2 regions of the Streptomyces sp. MMS24-W38 genome follow, and region 1 is predicted to be linked to the other one. Evidence: riboswitches for the same ligand, from Rfam matches in the RefSeq annotation. Region 1 holds a riboswitch; the other holds the start of a gene.

Region 1 (9,060 bases):
TGCGGCCGAGGGCCCGGCCGTCCTGGTGGCGGTGGAGGCGGACGCCGACGTCGACCTGGGCGAGGGCGTCCAGCCCCACCAGGTGCAGGGCGTCGACCAGCATGCCCAGTTCCACGCCGTAGCCGACGGGGAAGGGCAGCTGTTCCAGGAGCGAGCGCCGGGCCGCGTACTCGCCGCCGAGCGGCTGGACGAAGCCTGCCAGCTGCGGCCAGTGCATGTTGAGCAGCGGGCGCGCCATCAGCTCCGTGACCCTGCCGCCCTGACCGGCCGTGGCGGCGGTGGCTGCGGTGTCGGGGGCACTCCCGTCGGACGGCGTGAAGGGGCGGTCGTACATCGCCTTCACCAGGTGGACGTCCGGCTCGGTGAGCAGCGGGCCGACGATGCCGGAGACGAAGTCGGCGGAGAACTCCCTGAGGTCCGCGTCGACGAAGCAGACGATGTCCCCCCGGGTGACGAGCAGGGAGCGCCACAGCACCTCGCCCTTGCCGGGCACGGCGGGGAGGCGGGGCAGGATCGTGTCCCGGTGCACCACCGTCGCGCCCGCCGCCGCGGCCACCTCGGACGTGCGGTCGGTCGAGCCGGAGTCCACGACCACGATCTCGTCGACCAGCGGGGCCCGGAGCATCAGCTCGTGCCGGACGACCCCGACGATGTCACCGACCGTCGCCTCCTCGTTGAGCGCGGGCAGTACCACGCTCACCGTCCGGCCCGTGGCGCGCTTCGCGGCCAGGACGCGGTGCAGCGGGCGGTCGGCCACGGACCAGGAGCGGTCGGCCAGCCAGCGCTCGACTTCTTCCAGCACGGTCTGCGGCTCCTCACCTCTGTGATCCATACACCTGACACCTGTTGATCCATCTCGCGGTTCGGACGCGCCCTCTCCGTCGTCCTGGCCGTCGGTTACAGTCTTGAACAACGCGGACGCCCCTTGCACACCGGGGGTCACGGCCCTCCTCGCGTCCGCGGTGCACGATCGCACCACCGCATGACACACAACCGAATACAGCTCATCCAGAGGGGCAGAGGGACACGGCCCGATGAAGCCCCGGCAACCCTCCAGCCGGCTCTCGTGGATCACCGTCGATCGACGATCACAGCGGAACACCGAACGCTGATCGCTGATCGTCCACGCGAGGCTCCCGGCTAGGGAAGGTGCCAAATCCGTCTCACGGCGAAACACGTCGTGAGGAAGATGAGGAGAAAGGGCCTCGCCTCACATGGCTGCGCAGACTGTCGCAAGCACCACCGTATCCGCCGCTGGATCCGCCGAGCCCTCCGTCGATCTCGGTCCCGCCGCCGCGCTGTCCTGCCGCGAATGCGGCCACCGCGTCCCCCTCGGCCCCGTCTTCGCGTGCGAGGAGTGTTTCGGCCCGCTGGAGATCGCCTACGACTTCTCGGCCTACGACACCGAGGAACTCCGCCGGCGCATCGAGGCGGGCCCCGCGAACATCTGGCGCTACGCGCCCCTGCTGCCCGTCCCCGCCGACGTGGCGACCAGGCCGAACATCAACCCCGGCTGGACCCAGCTCGTCCAGGCCGACAACCTGGCCCGCGAACTCGGTGTCACCGGCGGCCTGTTCGTGAAGGACGACTCCGGCAACCCGACCCACTCCTTCAAGGACCGGGTCGTCGCCCAGGCCCTGGAGGCCGCCCGCGCCTTCGGCTTCACCACCCTGTCCTGCTCCTCCACGGGCAACCTCGCCGGTGCCGTCGGCGCCGCCGCCGCCCGCGCCGGCCTGCGCTCCTGCGTGTTCATCCCGCACGACCTGGAGCAGGGCAAGGTCGTCATGGCCGCCGTCTACGGCGGTGAACTCGTCGGCATCGAGGGCAACTACGACGACGTGAACCGCTTCTGCTCCGAGCTGATCGGCGACCCGGCCGGCGAGGGCTGGGGCTTCGTCAACGTCAACCTGCGGCCGTACTACGCCGAGGGCTCCAAGACCCTCGCGTACGAGATCTGCGAGCAGCTCGGCTGGCGGCTGCCCGACCAGATCGTCGTCCCCATAGCCTCCGGCTCGCAGCTCACGAAGATCGACAAGGGGCTGCAGGAGCTGATCCGGCTCGGCCTCGTCGAGGACAAGCCGTACAAGATCTTCGGCGCGCAGGCCGAGGGCTGCTCGCCGGTGTCGACCGCGTACAAGGCGGGCCACGACGTCGTCCGGCCGCAGAAGCCGAAGACCATCGCCAAGTCGCTCGCCATCGGCAACCCGGCCGACGGCCCGTACGTCCTGGACATCGCGCGCCGCACCGGCGGCGCGGTGGAGGACGTGACGGACGAGCAGGTCGTGGAGGCCATCCGGCTGCTCGCCCGGACCGAGGGCATCTTCGCCGAGACCGCGGGCGGTGTGACCGTCGGCGTCACGAAGAAGCTGATCGAGAACGGCGTCCTGGACCCGTCCCTGACCACCGTCGTACTCAACACCGGCGACGGTCTCAAGACGCTGGACGCGGTGGCCGACACCGGCCTCACCGCGACCATCCGTCCCAACCTCGAGTCGTTCCGAGAGGCCGGCCTCGCCTGACCTCCTTCTCGCCAGTCCCGAGGAGGCCGGCGGTCACCCGCCGGGCGTACTGCTTCACGGCCGACGGCCCCCGGGACGTACCCAGTTCGAGGTCTCGCACCGGCTCCACAGGCCGACACCGCCGGCCCGGCGGCCGACACGCAAAGCATTTTCATCGTCACTGGAGGTCAAGTCACATGAGCGTGACCGTTCGCATCCCGACCATCCTGCGCACCTACACCGGCGGCAAGGCCGAGGTGAACGCCGAGGGGGCGACCCTCGGCGACGTCATCGCCGACCTGGAGAAGAACCACACCGGGATCTCCGCCCGGGTCCTGGACGACCAGGGCAAGCTGCGCCGCTTCGTCAACGTCTACGTCAACGACGACGACGTCCGCTTCGAGCAGGGCCTGGAGACGGTGACCCCGGACGGTGCCGGCGTGTCGATCATCCCGGCCGTCGCCGGCGGCTGATCATTACCCTCGGTAATCGAGATTACCGAATGTTTACCGTGTTGCCCCCTCCGTGAGGGAAGCGGAGGGGGCAATTCCATGGGGTTGAGCGCGGTAAGGTTGGGGAACGCGGTCCCGACTCCCCGTTCTGGAACCGTCAATTCCTGCCGCACGCCCGACTGGATACAGCCAAAGTCTGGGCCACTTCTGCGGCATTTGCGGGCTTTGTCCGACCCGACTTGCCCTGAAATCAGGTGAATTCCCGTCATATTCCGGACCGGTGCCGTCCGGATTTCTCGTCTGATTGACCTGTTGCAGAGGGCAGTTGGACGGATACATTCGGCCGCGGTCGACGCGTTCCGGCGCACGCCCCCGATCGTCGGGGGGTGAGGTCTGACCCGGATCCGCGAAGTGTGGATCTGTGCAAGGGCCAGTAATAGGGGAGTTAGGCATGGCTCAGGGCACCGTCAAGTGGTTCAACGCGGAGAAGGGGTACGGCTTCATCGCGGTCGACGGTGGTGCGGATGTTTTCGTCCACTACAGCGCGATCCAGATGGACGGCTACCGCACCCTCGAAGAAGGCCAGCGGGTCGAGTTCGAGATCTCGCAGGGTCAGAAGGGCCCGCAGGCCGACATGGTTCGTCTCAGCGCCTGAACGCGCTACCCACCGCAAGAATTTCCTGCTGGCGAAGGGTCCGCACCCCCCGGGGTGCGGACCCTTCGCCGTGCCGGGGCCCGGGTGGTGACCGGTGCCCGGGGGTGTTCGCGCGCGGCCTGCTCCGCGCCGCCCACGCTGTTCGCGTGCGGCTGACTCCCCCGGCGATCCCCCCGGGGGCGCTTGCACTCGCATGGGTCGAGTGCTAATCATTGGCGTTAGCACTCTGAAGGTGAGAGTGACAACGTAAGGACCGGGTCGGTGAGGCCCGCAGGCCGGTGGGGCAAGGAACCACCGGTTCTGTGAGCCGTCCGTCGCGGGCGCGGGCGCGGTCCGAAGTAATCACCCCCAGTCCTGGAGGGACCACTTCACATGGCCAAGATCATCGCGTTCGACGAGGAGGCGCGGCGCGGCCTCGAGCGCGGCATGAACCAGCTCGCGGACGCCGTCAAGGTGACGCTCGGCCCCAAGGGCCGCAACGTCGTCCTCGAGAAGAAGTGGGGCGCCCCCACGATCACCAACGATGGTGTGTCCATCGCCAAGGAGATCGAGCTCGAGGACCCGTACGAGAAGATCGGCGCCGAGCTGGTCAAGGAAGTCGCCAAGAAGACGGACGACGTCGCCGGTGACGGTACGACCACCGCGACCGTCCTCGCCCAGGCCCTGGTCAAGGAGGGCCTGCGCAACGTAGCCGCCGGCGCCAACCCGATGGCCCTCAAGCGCGGTATCGAGAAGGCCGTCGAGGCCGTCTCCGGTGCCCTGCTGGAGCAGGCGAAGGACGTCGAGACCAAGGAGCAGATCGCCTCCACGGCCTCCATCTCCGCCGCCGACACCCAGATCGGCGAGCTCATCGCCGAGGCGATGGACAAGGTCGGCAAGGAAGGCGTCATCACCGTCGAGGAGTCCCAGACCTTCGGTCTGGAGCTGGAGCTCACCGAGGGTATGCGCTTCGACAAGGGCTACATCTCGGCGTACTTCGCCACCGACATGGAGCGTATGGAGGCGTCGCTCGACGACCCGTACATCCTGATCGCCAACTCCAAGATCGGCAACGTCAAGGACCTGCTGCCGCTCCTGGAGAAGGTCATGCAGTCGGGCAAGCCGCTGCTGATCATCGCCGAGGACGTCGAGGGCGAGGCCCTGTCGACCCTGGTCGTCAACAAGATCCGCGGCACCTTCAAGTCCGTCGCCGTCAAGGCCCCGGGCTTCGGCGACCGCCGCAAGGCCATGCTCAACGACATCGCCATCCTCACGGGCGGCGAGGTCATCTCCGAGGAGGTCGGCCTCAAGCTGGAGAACACCAGCCTCGACCTGCTCGGCAAGGCCCGCAAGGTCGTCATCACCAAGGACGAGACCACCATCGTCGACGGTGCCGGCTCCTCGGGGCAGGTCCAGGGCCGCGTGAACCAGATCCGCGCCGAGATCGAGAACAGCGACTCGGACTACGACCGCGAGAAGCTGCAGGAGCGCCTGGCGAAGCTCGCCGGCGGTGTCGCGGTCATCAAGGCCGGTGCCGCCACCGAGGTCGAGCTCAAGGAGCGCAAGCACCGCATCGAGGACGCCGTTCGCAACGCGAAGGCGGCCGTCGAGGAGGGCATCGTCGCCGGTGGTGGCGTGGCCCTGCTCCAGGCCTCCCAGGTGTTCGAGAAGCTGGAGCTCGAGGGTGACGAGGCGACCGGCGCCAACGCCGTGAAGCTCGCGCTCGAGGCCCCGCTGAAGCAGATCGCCGTCAACGCCGGCCTCGAGGGCGGCGTCGTGGTGGAGAAGGTGCGCAACCTGACCCCGGGTCACGGCCTGAACGCCGCGACCGGCGACTACGTCGACCTGGTCAAGGAAGGCATCATCGACCCGGCCAAGGTGACGCGCTCCGCGCTGCAGAACGCCGCGTCGATCGCCGCGCTGTTCCTCACCACCGAGGCCGTCATCGCCGACAAGCCGGAGAAGGCCGCCGCGGCCGCTCCGGGCGGCATGCCGGGCGGTGACATGGACTTCTGAGCCTGACTCACCTCAGGTTCGGACCCGGTCCGTCAGTACCGAGGGCGGTACCCCCTGTTTCCGACAGGGGGTACCGCCCTCGGGCGTTTCCGCGTTCCTGCGTTCCCTCGTGTGCGGGACCGGTCCGGCGCCTGAGCTTCGGTGCGGATGTGGTCGGGGTCACAGGCGGGTGTGCCGGTGGGTGGAATGCCCTTCGGGGCTTGGCGGTTGGGGATGGAGTGCGATTGATGCACGCGCACATACCGACTGGTACATCCCATGAGGAGCCCCCACATGACCGTCGCCGCCTCCACCACCGCCGCCCGAGCCTCGGGGATCCTGTCCCGCCCGGTCTCCATCAACGGCCTCACCGTGCCGAACCGCATCGCGATGGCGCCGATGACCCGGATGTTCTCGCCGGGCGGGGTTCCCGGTGAGGACGTGGTGTCGTACTACGCCCGGCGGGCCGCCGCCGGTGTCGGACTGATCGTCACCGAGGGCACCTACGTGGGGCACGAGTCGGCCGGGCTGAGCGACCGGGTGCCGCGGTTCCACGGTGAGGAGCAGCTGGCCGGCTGGACGAAGGTAGCCGAGGCGGTGCACGCGGCGGGCGGCACGATCGTGCCGCAGCTGTGGCACATCGGGATGGTCCGCAAGCAGGGGCAGGCGCCGTATCCCGAGGCCCCGGCGGTCGGCCCGTCCGGCGTACGCACCGACGGCACCGAAGGCACCGGCAAGGCCATGACGCAGGCCGACATCGACGCCGTGGTCGAGGCGTTCGCGCAGGCCGCGGCGGACGCCGAGCGCATCGGCTTCGACGGCGTGGAGCTGCACGGCGCCCACGGCTACCTGATCGACCAGTTCCTGTGGGCGGGCACCAACCGCCGCACCGACGCCTACGGCGGCGACCCGGTGGCGCGGGCGAGGTTCGCGACGGAGGTCGTCGCGGCGGTCCGCGAGCGGGTCTCGCCCGGGTTCCCGGTCATCTTCCGGTACTCCCAGTGGAAGCAGGACGCCTACGACTCCCGCCTCGCCGAGACCCCCGAGGAGCTGGAGGCGATCCTCGCCCCGCTCGCGGCGGCCGGTGTCGACGCCTTCCACGCCTCCACCCGCCGCTACTGGCTCCCGGAGTTCGAGGGCTCGGATTTGAACCTGGCCGGCTGGACGAAGAAGCTGACCGGCAGGCCCGCCATCACGGTCGGTTCGGTCGGCCTGAACGGGGACTTCCAGGACGCGTTCCGGGGGAAGGGCGCCGAACTGGGCAGCCTCGACAACCTGCTCGACCGGCTGGAGCGTGACGAGTTCGACCTCGTCGCCGTGGGGCGCGCGGTGCTCCAGGACCCGGACTGGGCGGCGAAGGTCCTCGGCGGGCGCTTCGACGAGCTCGAGCCGTACGACGCGGCGTCGCTGCGGACACTGAGCTGAGCTGCGCCGGGCTGCGGGCGGTTCCGGTGCGTGGCCTGCAGGCCCCGTCGGCTACGGGCCGCCCAACGGCTCGATGTCGGCCCGGACCGGCGTCCCCCACACGCGCAGCACCTCGTAGTCGGTGAACTCGTGCACGACCCGGTACGCCATGGCGGGCCGGGGCCCGCGCCGCTGCGCCGCGATGTACAGCTCGGCCTCGCGCCGGTCCCGGCGCGGGGTGCCGCACAGCTGCCACGCCTGACCGTTCCACAGCTCCGGCAGCCAGCGCTGCTGCGGCTGGGGGCGGTCGCCGTGCATCCCGTACCGGGACGGGACGGGCTCGGTGGGCGGGTGGTGGGGCGCCGGTCCGTTGAACTCGGCGCGGCGGGCGGTCCGGCGCCGGGTCTCGCACAGCAGGCACAGGTCGGGGGCGCTCTCGTCGACCGGCCCGGTCGGGTGCTCGGGGCAGCGGGTGCTGGGCGCGGCCGTCTCGACGCTCTCCTCCAGCCGGTCCAGCGCGCGTTTCAGGTCGGCCCGCACCTCGTGCAGCTTGGCGTCCGGCGTGTCGGCGGCCAGCGCCTCGCCGTGCTCGCCGAGGACGCGCAGGGCGCGGCCCAGGGCGGTGAGCTGCGCGTGGTTCATGGTTCGTCTCCGGGTGGGGGGAGGTCCAGTATCCCAGCCGTCACGGCCGGCCGGCCGCAGCCGCCAGCGCCGCGCGCAGGTGGCCGTTCGCCTCGGTCAGCAGGCGGGTGGCCGCCGGGCCGTCCACGTCGGCGAGCAGGACCAGGATGGCGTGCTTGACCTCGCCGTCCGTGGCGGCCAGGGCGCGCTCGATGTCGGCGTCCGCCGCGCCGGTCGCGAGGGCGACGATGCGGCGGGAGCGGGCGCGCAGCTTCTCGTTGGAGGCGCGGACGTCGACCATCAGGTTCCCGTACGTCTTGCCCAGCCGGATCATCGTGATCGTCGAGACCATGTTCAGGACGAGTTTCTGGGCGGTGCCGGCCTTGAGGCGGGTGGAGCCGGTGAGGAGTTCCGGGCCGACGACCACCTCGACGCCGTGCTCGGCCGCCGCGGCGAGCGGGCTGCCCGGGTTGCAGGAGAGGCCCACGGTCAGCGCGCCCCGCGCGCGGGCGTGGGTGACGGCGCCGACGGCGTACGGGGTGCGCCCGGAGGCGGAGACGCCGACCACCGAGTCGTCGGCGGTCAGCCCCAGCGCGGCCAGGTCGGACGCGGCCAGCTCCGCCGAGTCCTCGGCGCCCTCGACCGAGGTCACCATGGCGCCGGGGCCGCCCGCGATCAGGCCGACGACCCTGGCGGGGTCGGTGTTGAAGGTCGGCGGGCACTCGGAGGCGTCCAGGATGCCGAGCCGGCCGGCGGTGCCCGCGCCCGCGTAGACCAGCCGGCCGCCCCGGGCCATCCGGTCGGCGATGGCGTCGATCGCGGCGGCGATCCGCGGCAGCTGCTCGGCCACGGCACCGGCCACGGTGGCGTCCTCGCCGTTCATCAGCCGGGCGATGTCGAGGGTGGGCAGCCGGTCGACGTCCGCCAGCTCCGGACGGAACGCCTCGGTGGTCAGAGTCTCCAACTCTGCGCGGAGACCACGGGGTTCGGACGTGTGGCTCATGGAACGGTTCTCTCCGGTGGTCTGTGTCCGGTGGTCTGTGTCCGGTGATCTGTGTGCGGTGTCTGTGTCCGGTGTCTCCGGCCGGCGCCGGAACCGTGGCGGGGCGTGCTCGGCCCCGCTGTGTCCCCCGAGCCCCCGTCCGCTACCGCGGGCCGCTCCGGTGCCGGTGGGCCAGGGCCTCGTACGACGCGGACAGGGCCGGGGCCGCCGACTCGTAGGTGCGCTGGGCGATGCCGACGAACAGGCAGTCCACCACCAGGAGTTGACTGGTCCGGGACGACATCGCGGCCGGGCGCAGCTCGCTCTCGCGGGCCGTGGACGTGGTCAGTACGTGGTCGGCGTACTGGGTGACGGGGCCGTTCGGGCGGCCGGTCACCGCGATCGTCGTCGCCCCGCGCTCGAAGGCCACCCGCAGCGGTTCGATGACGTCCCCCGTCGACCCGGAGTGCGTGA
Region 2 (9,060 bases), 1.4 Mb from region 1:
GGATGGGCCGCCTGCAGTTCCTCCTGTTCTACGTCGGCTGCGGCTACCTGGCCCTGCTCGGGTACGCCGCCGTCCACATGGGCTCCGGGCAGCCCGTGGTGGGGGCCTCGGGAGCGATCTCGGCGGTCCTCGGCGCGTTCCTCTTCCTGTTCCCCCGGGCGCGGGTGACCAGTCTGCTGCCGTTCCTGTTCTTCCTGCCGGTGCGCTTCCCCGCGTGGGTCGTGCTGCCGTTCTGGGCGGTGTCGCAGTGTCTGGCGGCGATGCCCGCCTCCGACGGGCCCGGGGTGGCGTATCTGGCGCACCTGGTGGGCTTCGGGCTGGGCTTCTGCTGCGCGTGGGCGCGTTTCCAAGGGGCGACTACAGTGAGAGCCGCCCCAGCTCCGGCCCCCGAGGGAGAGAACCAGCCGTGATCACCGCGATCGTCCTCATCAAGACCAGCGTGGACCGGATCCCCGAGATCGCGGAGCAGATCGCCGCGCTGGACAGCGTCAGCGAGGTCTTCTCCGTCACCGGTACCTACGACCTGATCGCCATCGTGCGGGTCAGGCAGCACGAGGACCTGGCGGAGGTCATCCCGGGCCGGATCAGCAAGATCCCGGGCGTGGAGGGGACCGACACGCACGTGGCGTTCCGCACGTACTCGCAGCACGACCTGGAGGCCGCGTTCGCGATCGGCCTGGACAGCTGAGGCGGCCGGCACGGCCGGGCGGCCCGGGCCGACGCCGAGCGACGAGGTCGTGGACCGGCTCTCGGTGACCGACAGCCCTGCGAGTGACGACGCTGACGCAGCGACCGCCCGGTCACCGGCCCCTGGACGCAGGCCGAGAAGCGCTGCGCCCTGCTGCTCGGCGCGGTGGTGGCCCTGTGGTGCAGCGAACCACTGCACCGGGTGCCGTCCGCCGTGGTCGCGTTGATCGGCTCGGTCGTCGCCGCCTCGCCAGCCTGCCCGCCCTGGGCACCGTACGGCTGAAGGACGCGCTGAAGACGGTGCCCTGGCCGCTGCTGCTGCTCATTGCGGCGACGACGGCGACGGGCGTCGCGCTCTCCGAGTCGGGGTCGGCGAAGTGGCTGGTCGGCGGGCTTCCCACGGCCCTGACCCCGATGCTGTTCCTGGCCGTGGTCGTCGTGGCCGGTACGGCGGCCCATCTGGTCCTGCAGTCCCCTTCCGCCCGTTCCTCGGTCCTGGTGCCACTGGTGGTCGCGGCCTCCGTGGGCGTCGGGGTGAGCCCGGTCGCGGCGCCGAACTCCTCACCGGCGCCACGGAACGCGCCCTGCGCATGATCGTCCTGGGCACCCGGCTGCCCGGTCCCGCCTCCGCCGGGCTCCGGCCCGCCGCCGCCCCGGGCGGCCCGGCTCAGGCGGACGTGTCCGGTACGCAGCGGCCGTCGACCGTGCGGTAGCTCCACCGGGCGCCGTCCCGCACGAGCTCCCTGACGGCGCGGACGAAGCGCTCCACGTGTTCGTCCGGTGTGCCCGCGCCGAAGCTGACGCGGATCGCGTCGAGGGGCCTCTCGCCGGACGCCGCCTCGGGGGCACCGCACTCGCCCGGGGTCCGCGGGTCACCGCCGAGCAGGGCGCGCAGCAGCGGGTGGGCGCAGAACAGCCCGTCCCGGACGCCGATGCCGTACTCGGCGGACAGGGCCGCGGCGAAGTGGGAGCTGTTCCAGCCGTCGACGACGAAGGAGAGCACGCCGACGCGCGGCGCGTCGTCCCCGAACAGGGACAGGAACCGCACCTCGGGCACGTCCGCGAGCCCGTCCCGTACCGTGCGGATCAGCCGCTCCTCGCGGGCGGCCAGCGCGTCGAAACCGGCCTCACGGAGCGCCTCGCAGGCCGAGGCGATGGCGTGGGCTCCGATGACGTTGGGCGAGCCCGCCTCGTGCCGGGCCGCGCCGTCGTGCCACCGGACGTCCAGCGAACCGTCCTCGCGCCGGGTGACGGTGCGGCTGGCGCCGCCGCCCGCGAGGTAGGGCTCGGCCTGGCGCAGCCAGTCGGCCCGGCCGGCCAGGACACCGGAGCCGAACGGCGCGTACAGCTTGTGCCCGGAGAAGGCCACCCAGTCGACGTCCAGGTCACGCACGCTCACCGCGCGGTGCGGGGCGAGCTGGGCGGCGTCCAGGACGATCCGGGCGCCGTGCGCGTGGGCGGCGGCGGCCAGCTCCCGTACGGGCCACAGCTCGCCGGTGACGTTGGAGGCACCGGTGACGCAGACCAGGGCCGGGCCGTGCGGCTCACGGTCGGCGAGGGCGTGCTCCAGGGACCGCACGGCCTGCTCCGGACTGTCCGGGGCGTCGAGGAGGGTGACGCGGGAACCGCCGCGCCAGGGCAGCAGCGAGGCGTGGTGCTCGGTCTCGAAGACGAAGACCCGGCAGTCGTCCGGGAGGGCGGCGGCGAGCAGGTTGAGCGAGTCGGTGGTGGACCGGGTGAAGACGACCTGATCGCCCTCCCGCCGCCCACCACCGCCCTTGCCGGACCGGGCTTCGCCCGGGCTGTCCTCGATGCGGCAGTCGAGGAACTCGGCGACGGTCCGGCGGGCGTTCTCGAAGAGGTCGGTGGAGAGCCGGGAGAGATGTCCCGCGCCCCGGTGGACGCTGCCGTAGTACGGCGCGTACGCGGCCACGTCGTCCCACACACGCTGGAGTGCGGGGGCGCTGGCGGCGTAGTCGAGCGCGGCGTGGCCGATCTCGCCGCCGGTGACGAGCGGGACGGCGACGTCGCGCCCCAGGACCGGCAGCAGCGCACCGCCGAACCGGTCGCCGGCGACGGCGGGGGCGGGGGCGGGGGTGACAGCGGAGACAGCAGAGACGGCTGGGACAGTGGCGACGGCGGAGACGGACATGGGTGAACTCCCGTGGAGGCAGGCGGAATCACCACGCGAGCGCACACGGCTCGAGCGTGGGAGAGGCGAAAAGGGGTGCGGAGGCGGGGCTCTGCGGCCTCTTCCGGGCCGTCAGAAACGCCCTAGCGCATTCGCTGTTTCACTGGGAGGCTCCCTCGAACGACCAGGACCCCTGGTGTGTCCACTCGATCGAGTGCGAGGGGTCCGCGCTTGCCGCGAGCCCTGCTGCTCGCGGCCTGGTCCTCACCCGGGGCACCCCGCCACGGACGGAGGGTTGCCGGACAGCCGGCCGGGGCCTGATGGCTGTCACTCGTGACCTGGTCCCAGATCCTGCCACACGGTCCGCGACGCGCGAGGCGCGGTCCGGATCCTGGACGGTTCCGGACCGCGCCCTGTCGCGTCGGATGCGGCCGGGCGGCGGCCGAACGGGGGCCGGCCCGCCGCGGCGGCGGTTCACGCGTTGCTGACCGCCACCCAGTGCTCCAGGACTCGCTTGGCGGCTCCCGAGTCGATGGACTCGGCGGCCTCGGCCATCCCCGCCCGGATCTGCTCCGCCAGGGCCCCGGCGCCCGGCTTCAGCGCCACCAGCGCCGCCGCCGAGTTCAGCAGCACCGCGTCCCGCACCGGGCCCCGCTCGCCGTCCAGCAGCCGCCTGGCGACCTCGGCGTTGTACGAGGCGTCGGCGCCGCGCAGCGCCTCCAGCGGCACGGGCTCGATGCCGACGTCCCGCGGGTCGAAGTGCTCCTCGGTCACCTTGCCGTCCCGGACCACCCACACCCGCGAGGTGCCGGTGGTCGTCAGCTCGTCGAGGCCGTCGTCACCGCGGAACACCAGCGAGGAGTGGCCGCGGTCGGCGAACACACCGGCCATGATCGGCGCCATCCTCGGGTCGGCGACCCCGACGGCCTGGGCCCGGACCCGGGCCGGGTTGGCCAGCGGGCCCAGGAAGTTGAACACCGTACGGATGCCCAGCTGTCCTCGCGCGGCGGCCACATGGCGCAGCGCCGGGTGGAACTTCACCGCGAAGCAGAAGGTGATCCCGGCCTGCTCGGCGACCTCGGCGACTCGCTGCGGGGTCAGCTCCAGGTTGACGCCGAGCTTCTCCAGGACGTCGGAGGCACCGGACGCGGAGGAGGCGGCCCGGCTCCCGTGCTTGACGACCTTCGCCCCGGTGCCCGCGACGACGATCGAGGACATCGTGGAGATGTTCACCGTCTTGGCGCCGTCGCCACCGGTGCCGACGATGTCGACGGTCTCCCCCGGCACCTCGATCGCGATGGCGTGGTCGTACATCGCCCGGACGCAGCCGACGATCTCGTCGACCGTCTCGCCCTTGGCCCGCAGGGACACGGCGAACCCGGCGATCTGCGCGTCGGTGGCCTCACCGCGCATGATCAGGTCCATCGCCCAGGCGGTGTCGTCGGCGGACAGGTCGTGTCCGTCCAGCAGTCCGTTCAGCAGGACGGGCCAGGAGCGGTCCGCCGCGGTATTGCCTCCTGCGGGGGTCACAGCGCTCATCTGCCGCTCCTGGGTCATAGACAGGTGTAAAGGGGTTTCACCCCCCACCTTATCCAGCCCGGAGCACGGCGAAGGGCCCCCGTCCGGTCTGCGGACGGGGGCCCTTCGCCGTCGTGTGGCGACTTGGATGTCGTACGAGGTTCAGGTGATCAGTGGTGGCCGTGGCCGCTCGTGATCTCCCTGTACTCCTCGACGGTCGGCTTCGGGATCTGGGACCCCTCGCCGTAGTACTCCTTGCTGAGCTTGGCGCGCAGCCTCTCGGCCGGCTTCACCTTGCGTTCGACGCCGTTCTCGTCGACCAGCGGGCCGATCTCGACCGGCTCGTACTGGTGGTGCGCCGTGAGGGTGTGCAGCTGTTCCTGGCTGAGCGGCTCGTGGACCTCGATGAACTCACCGTGCGGCAGGCGCTTGATGATGCCCGACTCGCGGCCGTGCAGCACCTTGTCCTTGTCCCGGCGCTGCAGGCCGAGGCAGATCCGCCTGGTGACGATGAACGCGACGACCGGTCCCAGGAAGAACCCGATGCGGACGAACCAGGTGACCGCGTTGATCGAGAGGTTGAAGTGCGTGGCGACGATGTCGTTGCCACCACCGATCAACATGATCATGTACGCGGTGACCCAGGCGACACCGAAGGCCGTGCGGGTCGGGGCGTTGCGCGGCCGGTCCAGGATGTGGTGCTCGCGCTTGTCCCCGGTGATCCAGGACTCGATGAACGGGTAGAGCGCGATCATCGCGAGGAAGACGCCGAACAGCGCCAGCGGGATGAAGACGCCCAGAACCAGCGTGTGACCCCAGAAGTTGACTTCCCAGCCGGGCATGGCACGGACCAGGCCCTCGGCGAAGCCCATGTACCAGTCGGGCTGAGCCCCGGTGGAGACCATGTCCGGCCGGTAGGGACCGATGTTCCAGATCGCGTTGATCGACACGGTCGCCGAGATGACGGCCAGTACACCGAAGACCAGGAAGAAGAAGCCTCCGGCCTTGGCGATGTACACCGGCAGGAGCGGCATGCCCACGACGTTCTTGTTGGTCTTGCCGGGACCCGCGAACTGCGTGTGCTTGTGGTAGAAGACCAGGATCAGGTGCGCCACCACGAGGCCGAGCATGATGCCCGGCAGCAGCAGGATGTGGATCGAGTAGAACCGGGCGACGAAGTCCGTCCCCGGGAACTCCCCGCCGAACAGGAACATCGAGATGTACGTGCCGACGATCGGCACGGACAGGATCGCGCCCTGCGTGAAGCGGACACCGGTGCCGGAGAGCAGGTCGTCCGGGAGCGAGTAACCGGTGAAACCGGTGAACATGCCCAGGACGAACAGCAGGAAGCCGAACACCCAGTTGATCTCACGCGGCTTGCGGAACGCGCCGGTGAAGAACACGCGCATCATGTGCACGAACATGCCGGCGAGGAAGACGATCGCCGCCCAGTGGTGGATCTGCCGGATCAGCAGACCACCGCGGATGTCGAAGCTGATGTCGAGCGTCGACTTGTACGCCTCACTCATCAGCTGTCCCTGCATCGGGACGTAACTGCCGTGGTACACCACCTCGTTCATCGACGGGTGGAAGAACAGCGTCAGATACACACCCGTGAGGATGATGATGATGAAACTGTAGAGGCAGACCTCACCCAGCATGAACGACCAGTGGTCCGGGAAGATCTTGCGCATGTTGGCCTTGGCCAGGGAGTAGATCCCCAGCCGGCTGTCCGCCCAGTCGGCGACCCGTTCGCCGGCCGGCGTCTTCCCGCGGGAGCGGCCCGCGCCCGATGGGTTCGTGCTGCTGGTCGTGGTACTCATCCGCGCTCCCAGAATGCAGGACCGACGGGCTCGTCGAAGTCGCCGAGCGCTTCGAGGTAGCCCTCGTTGTTCACACCGATGCGCAGCTGCGGCAGGGCGTGTCCGGCGGGACCGAAGATGACCCGGGCGCCGTCGGCAAGGTCGAAGGTGGACTGGTGGCAGGGGCACAGCGCATGGTGCGTCTGCTGCTCGTACAGGGAGATCGGGCAACCGACATGGGTACAGATCTTCGAGTACGCGAGGATGCCCTGGTGCGACCACTCGAGCGACTGCTTGTCCTTGATGTCGTCCGGCTGGATGCGGACGAGCATCAGGGCGGCCTTGGCGATCTCGTTCATGAACTCGTGCTGGTCCTCCTCCAGGCCCTGGGGCTTGGCGAAGGTCAGCGAGCCCACGGCGATGTCGGACGGCCGCATGGGCTCGTTCGTGTTCATGTTGATGAGCAGCTTGCCCTTGGACCACAGGGTGTTGCGCAGCTTGTCCTCGGGCAGCGGCCCGAGGTCACGCAGCAGCACCACTCCGGAGAGCGGGAACAGGGCGAGCGCGCCGAACATCGTGTTGCGGATCAGCTTGCGCCGTCCGAGCGCCGACTCCTTGGCGCCCTGGCGGAAGTCGTCCATGACCTTCTCGCGGACCTCGGGCGAGGCCGTGATCGGGTGCCGCTCGTCGGTGAGCTCCTGGTCCGACATCAGCGTGCGGGCCCAGTGGACCGCGCCGACGCCGATGGTGAACAGGGCGATGCCGAGGGTCGTACCGAGCGCGAAGTTCAGCGCGCCGATCCGACCGAGCGGGAAGATGAAGACGGACTTGTCGATCGGGATCGCCACGTACGCGGCGATGAAGGCGACGGTGGCCAGCATCGACACCGTGAACAGGAGGGCGACCGTACGCTCGGACCGCTTGGCGGCCCGCTCGTCGACGTCCTGGATCCGGGGCTCGTGCGGAGGCAGCCCGGGGTCGGCGAACGGGTTCTTCTCGTCCGCGACGCGGATCGCGCCGTGCGCGGCGCCCTGCTCCGCGGGCAGCTTCTCGTCGGGAGTCTCTTGGCTACTCATGACTTCCTGGCCTTTGCGGTCCGAGCGGCGACCCAGGCGGCGATCACGATCAGCCCGCCGAGTCCGAAGATCCATGCGAACAGACCTTCGGCGACCGGGCCGAGCCCGCCGAGCGCCAGGCCGCCGGGGCTGTCGGTCTCCTTGCCGTTGACCGCGTTCACGTAGGCGATGACGTCCTTCTTGTTCTGCTCCGACAGTGAACCGTCGGGGAAGGAGGGCATGTTCTGCGGGCCGGTCAGCATGGCCTCGTAGATGTGCTTGGGGTCCACGTTGTCAAGGCTCGGGGCGTACTTGCCGTGCGTGAGCGCACCGCCCTTGCCGGTGAAGTTGTGGCACTGCGCGCAGTTGTTGCGGAACAGCTCACCGCCCTTGGCGATGTCGGCGCCCTCGGGGCCGTACTGCTCCTCGGTGGGAACGGCCGGGCCGGCACCCAGGGAGGCGATGTACGCCGCCAGCTGGTCGATCTCGGCCTGGTTGTAGACGGCCTTCTTCCGCGGGAGCTGCGCGCTCTGCGAGGTGGCGGCCGGCATCCGGCCGGTGGCCACCTGGAAGTCAACGGCCGCGGCACCCACGCCGACCAGGCTGGGGCCGTCGGTGCTGCCCTGACCGCCGGTGCCGTGGCAGCTGGCGCAGCCGACGGCGTAGAGCTTCTTGCCCTCCTCGATGGCGAGGGACTGGGCGGTTTCGTCGGCCTGCGCCTTGCTCGCGGGTGCGAACACGGCGTACAGCCCCCCGGTGCATGCCAGCGCGAGGAGCAGAACGACGAGCGCCGCCAACGGGTGGCGTCGTCGTGCGGAGAGCTTTTTCACGGATTACCCCGGTGTCAGGATCTTCTGCGTCGATGCTTCTGGATAGGTGCGCTCTTCGAGCGCGCGGATTCGAGCCCGCCTACTTGATCATGTAGATCGTGGCGAAAAGGCCGATCCAGACGACATCGACGAAATGCCAGTAGTAGGACACGACGATGGCCGCCGTCGCCTGGTCATGGGTGAACCTCCGAGCCGCGTAGGTCCGGCCGAGGACCAGCAGGAAGGCGAACAGGCCGCCCAGAACGTGCAGGCCGTGGAAGCCGGTGGTCAGATAGAAGACCGAGCCGTACGGGTCGGAGGAGATGGTCAGACCGTAGTGCTTGACCAACTCGGTGTATTCCAGGACCTGACCGCCGATGAAGACCGAGCCCATGATGAACGTGACGATGAACCACGCCCGGAGCTTCTTCACGTCACCGCGCTCGGCTGCGAACACGCCGAGCTGGCAGGTGAGTGAGGAGAGCACCAGGACCGTGGTGTTCGTCGCCGAGAACGGGAAGTTCAGGGTGTCGGCCTGCTTCGACCAGAAGTCGGGTCCGGTCACCGATCGCAGGGTGAAGTACATCGCGAAGAGGGCCGCGAAGAACATCAGCTCGGAACTCAGCCAGATGATGGTTCCGACGCTGGTGAGGTTCGGTCGGTTGACCGACGGGAGCGCGTGCCCGGTGTCTACTGTCGTTGCTGTCGCCACGCCGACATTATGTCGGTCGCTTATCCCGCCCTCACCCCGGGGGGTGCCGTTCGGTGTGTTCGCCCCTCCTGTAGTGCCCGGATGGCCCATCGAAGTGACGTCCGAACCAGTGTTGACAAGCTGTCGGAAGGGGTAGCATCCGCGCCATCGGCACGCGCGGTACCGACGATGCCGAGCCCCCTCAGAAGCGTGGAGGAACAATGCAGGCGACCGCCACGGTGCTGGTCTACAGCGACAACGCCAACACCCGGGAGCAGGTGCGGCTCGCCACCGGTCGGCGGCCGGCCCCGGACACGCCCGTCGTGGAGTTCCTGGAGTGCGCGACCGTCCCGGCCGTCCTCGAGGA

Evidence for each region. Region 1 has a riboswitch for S-adenosylmethionine ahead of thrC (threonine synthase). Riboswitches for the same ligand answer to the same signal wherever they lie in the genome.
Region 2: another riboswitch for S-adenosylmethionine. It lies ahead of AC6F7H_RS21555 (aminotransferase class V-fold PLP-dependent enzyme); the one in region 1 lies ahead of thrC (threonine synthase).

Annotation. Positions count from the first base shown of each region.
Region 1 is NZ_JCBCPP010000001.1:3,573,333-3,582,392, forward strand. Features, by position in the region: gene AC6F7H_RS15225 (glucosyl-3-phosphoglycerate synthase) at 1-802, opposite strand, end outside; SAM riboswitch class I at 1,002-1,196, shown strand; gene thrC (threonine synthase) at 1,215-2,519, shown strand; gene AC6F7H_RS15235 (ubiquitin-like small modifier protein 1) at 2,696-2,971, shown strand; gene AC6F7H_RS15240 (cold-shock protein) at 3,402-3,605, shown strand; gene groL (chaperonin GroEL) at 3,978-5,600, shown strand; gene AC6F7H_RS15250 (NADH:flavin oxidoreductase) at 5,874-7,004, shown strand; gene AC6F7H_RS15255 (hypothetical protein) at 7,056-7,625, opposite strand; gene murQ (N-acetylmuramic acid 6-phosphate etherase) at 7,666-8,607, opposite strand; gene AC6F7H_RS15265 (MurR/RpiR family transcriptional regulator) at 8,750-9,060, opposite strand, start outside.
Region 2 is NZ_JCBCPP010000001.1:4,958,362-4,967,421, reverse strand. Features, by position in the region: gene AC6F7H_RS21575 (rhomboid family intramembrane serine protease) at 1-410, shown strand, start outside; gene AC6F7H_RS21570 (Lrp/AsnC family transcriptional regulator) at 407-688, shown strand; partial or broken gene AC6F7H_RS21565 (SLC13 family permease) at 788-1,257, shown strand; partial or broken gene AC6F7H_RS21560 (glycerate kinase) at 1,230-1,400, shown strand; gene AC6F7H_RS21555 (aminotransferase class V-fold PLP-dependent enzyme) at 1,355-2,839, opposite strand; SAM riboswitch class IV at 3,041-3,157, opposite strand; gene trpD (anthranilate phosphoribosyltransferase) at 3,293-4,357, opposite strand; gene qcrB (cytochrome bc1 complex cytochrome b subunit) at 4,507-6,159, opposite strand; gene qcrA (cytochrome bc1 complex Rieske iron-sulfur subunit) at 6,156-7,214, opposite strand; gene qcrC (cytochrome bc1 complex diheme cytochrome c subunit) at 7,211-8,023, opposite strand; gene ctaE (aa3-type cytochrome oxidase subunit III) at 8,103-8,714, opposite strand; gene AC6F7H_RS21525 (response regulator) at 8,915-9,060, shown strand, end outside.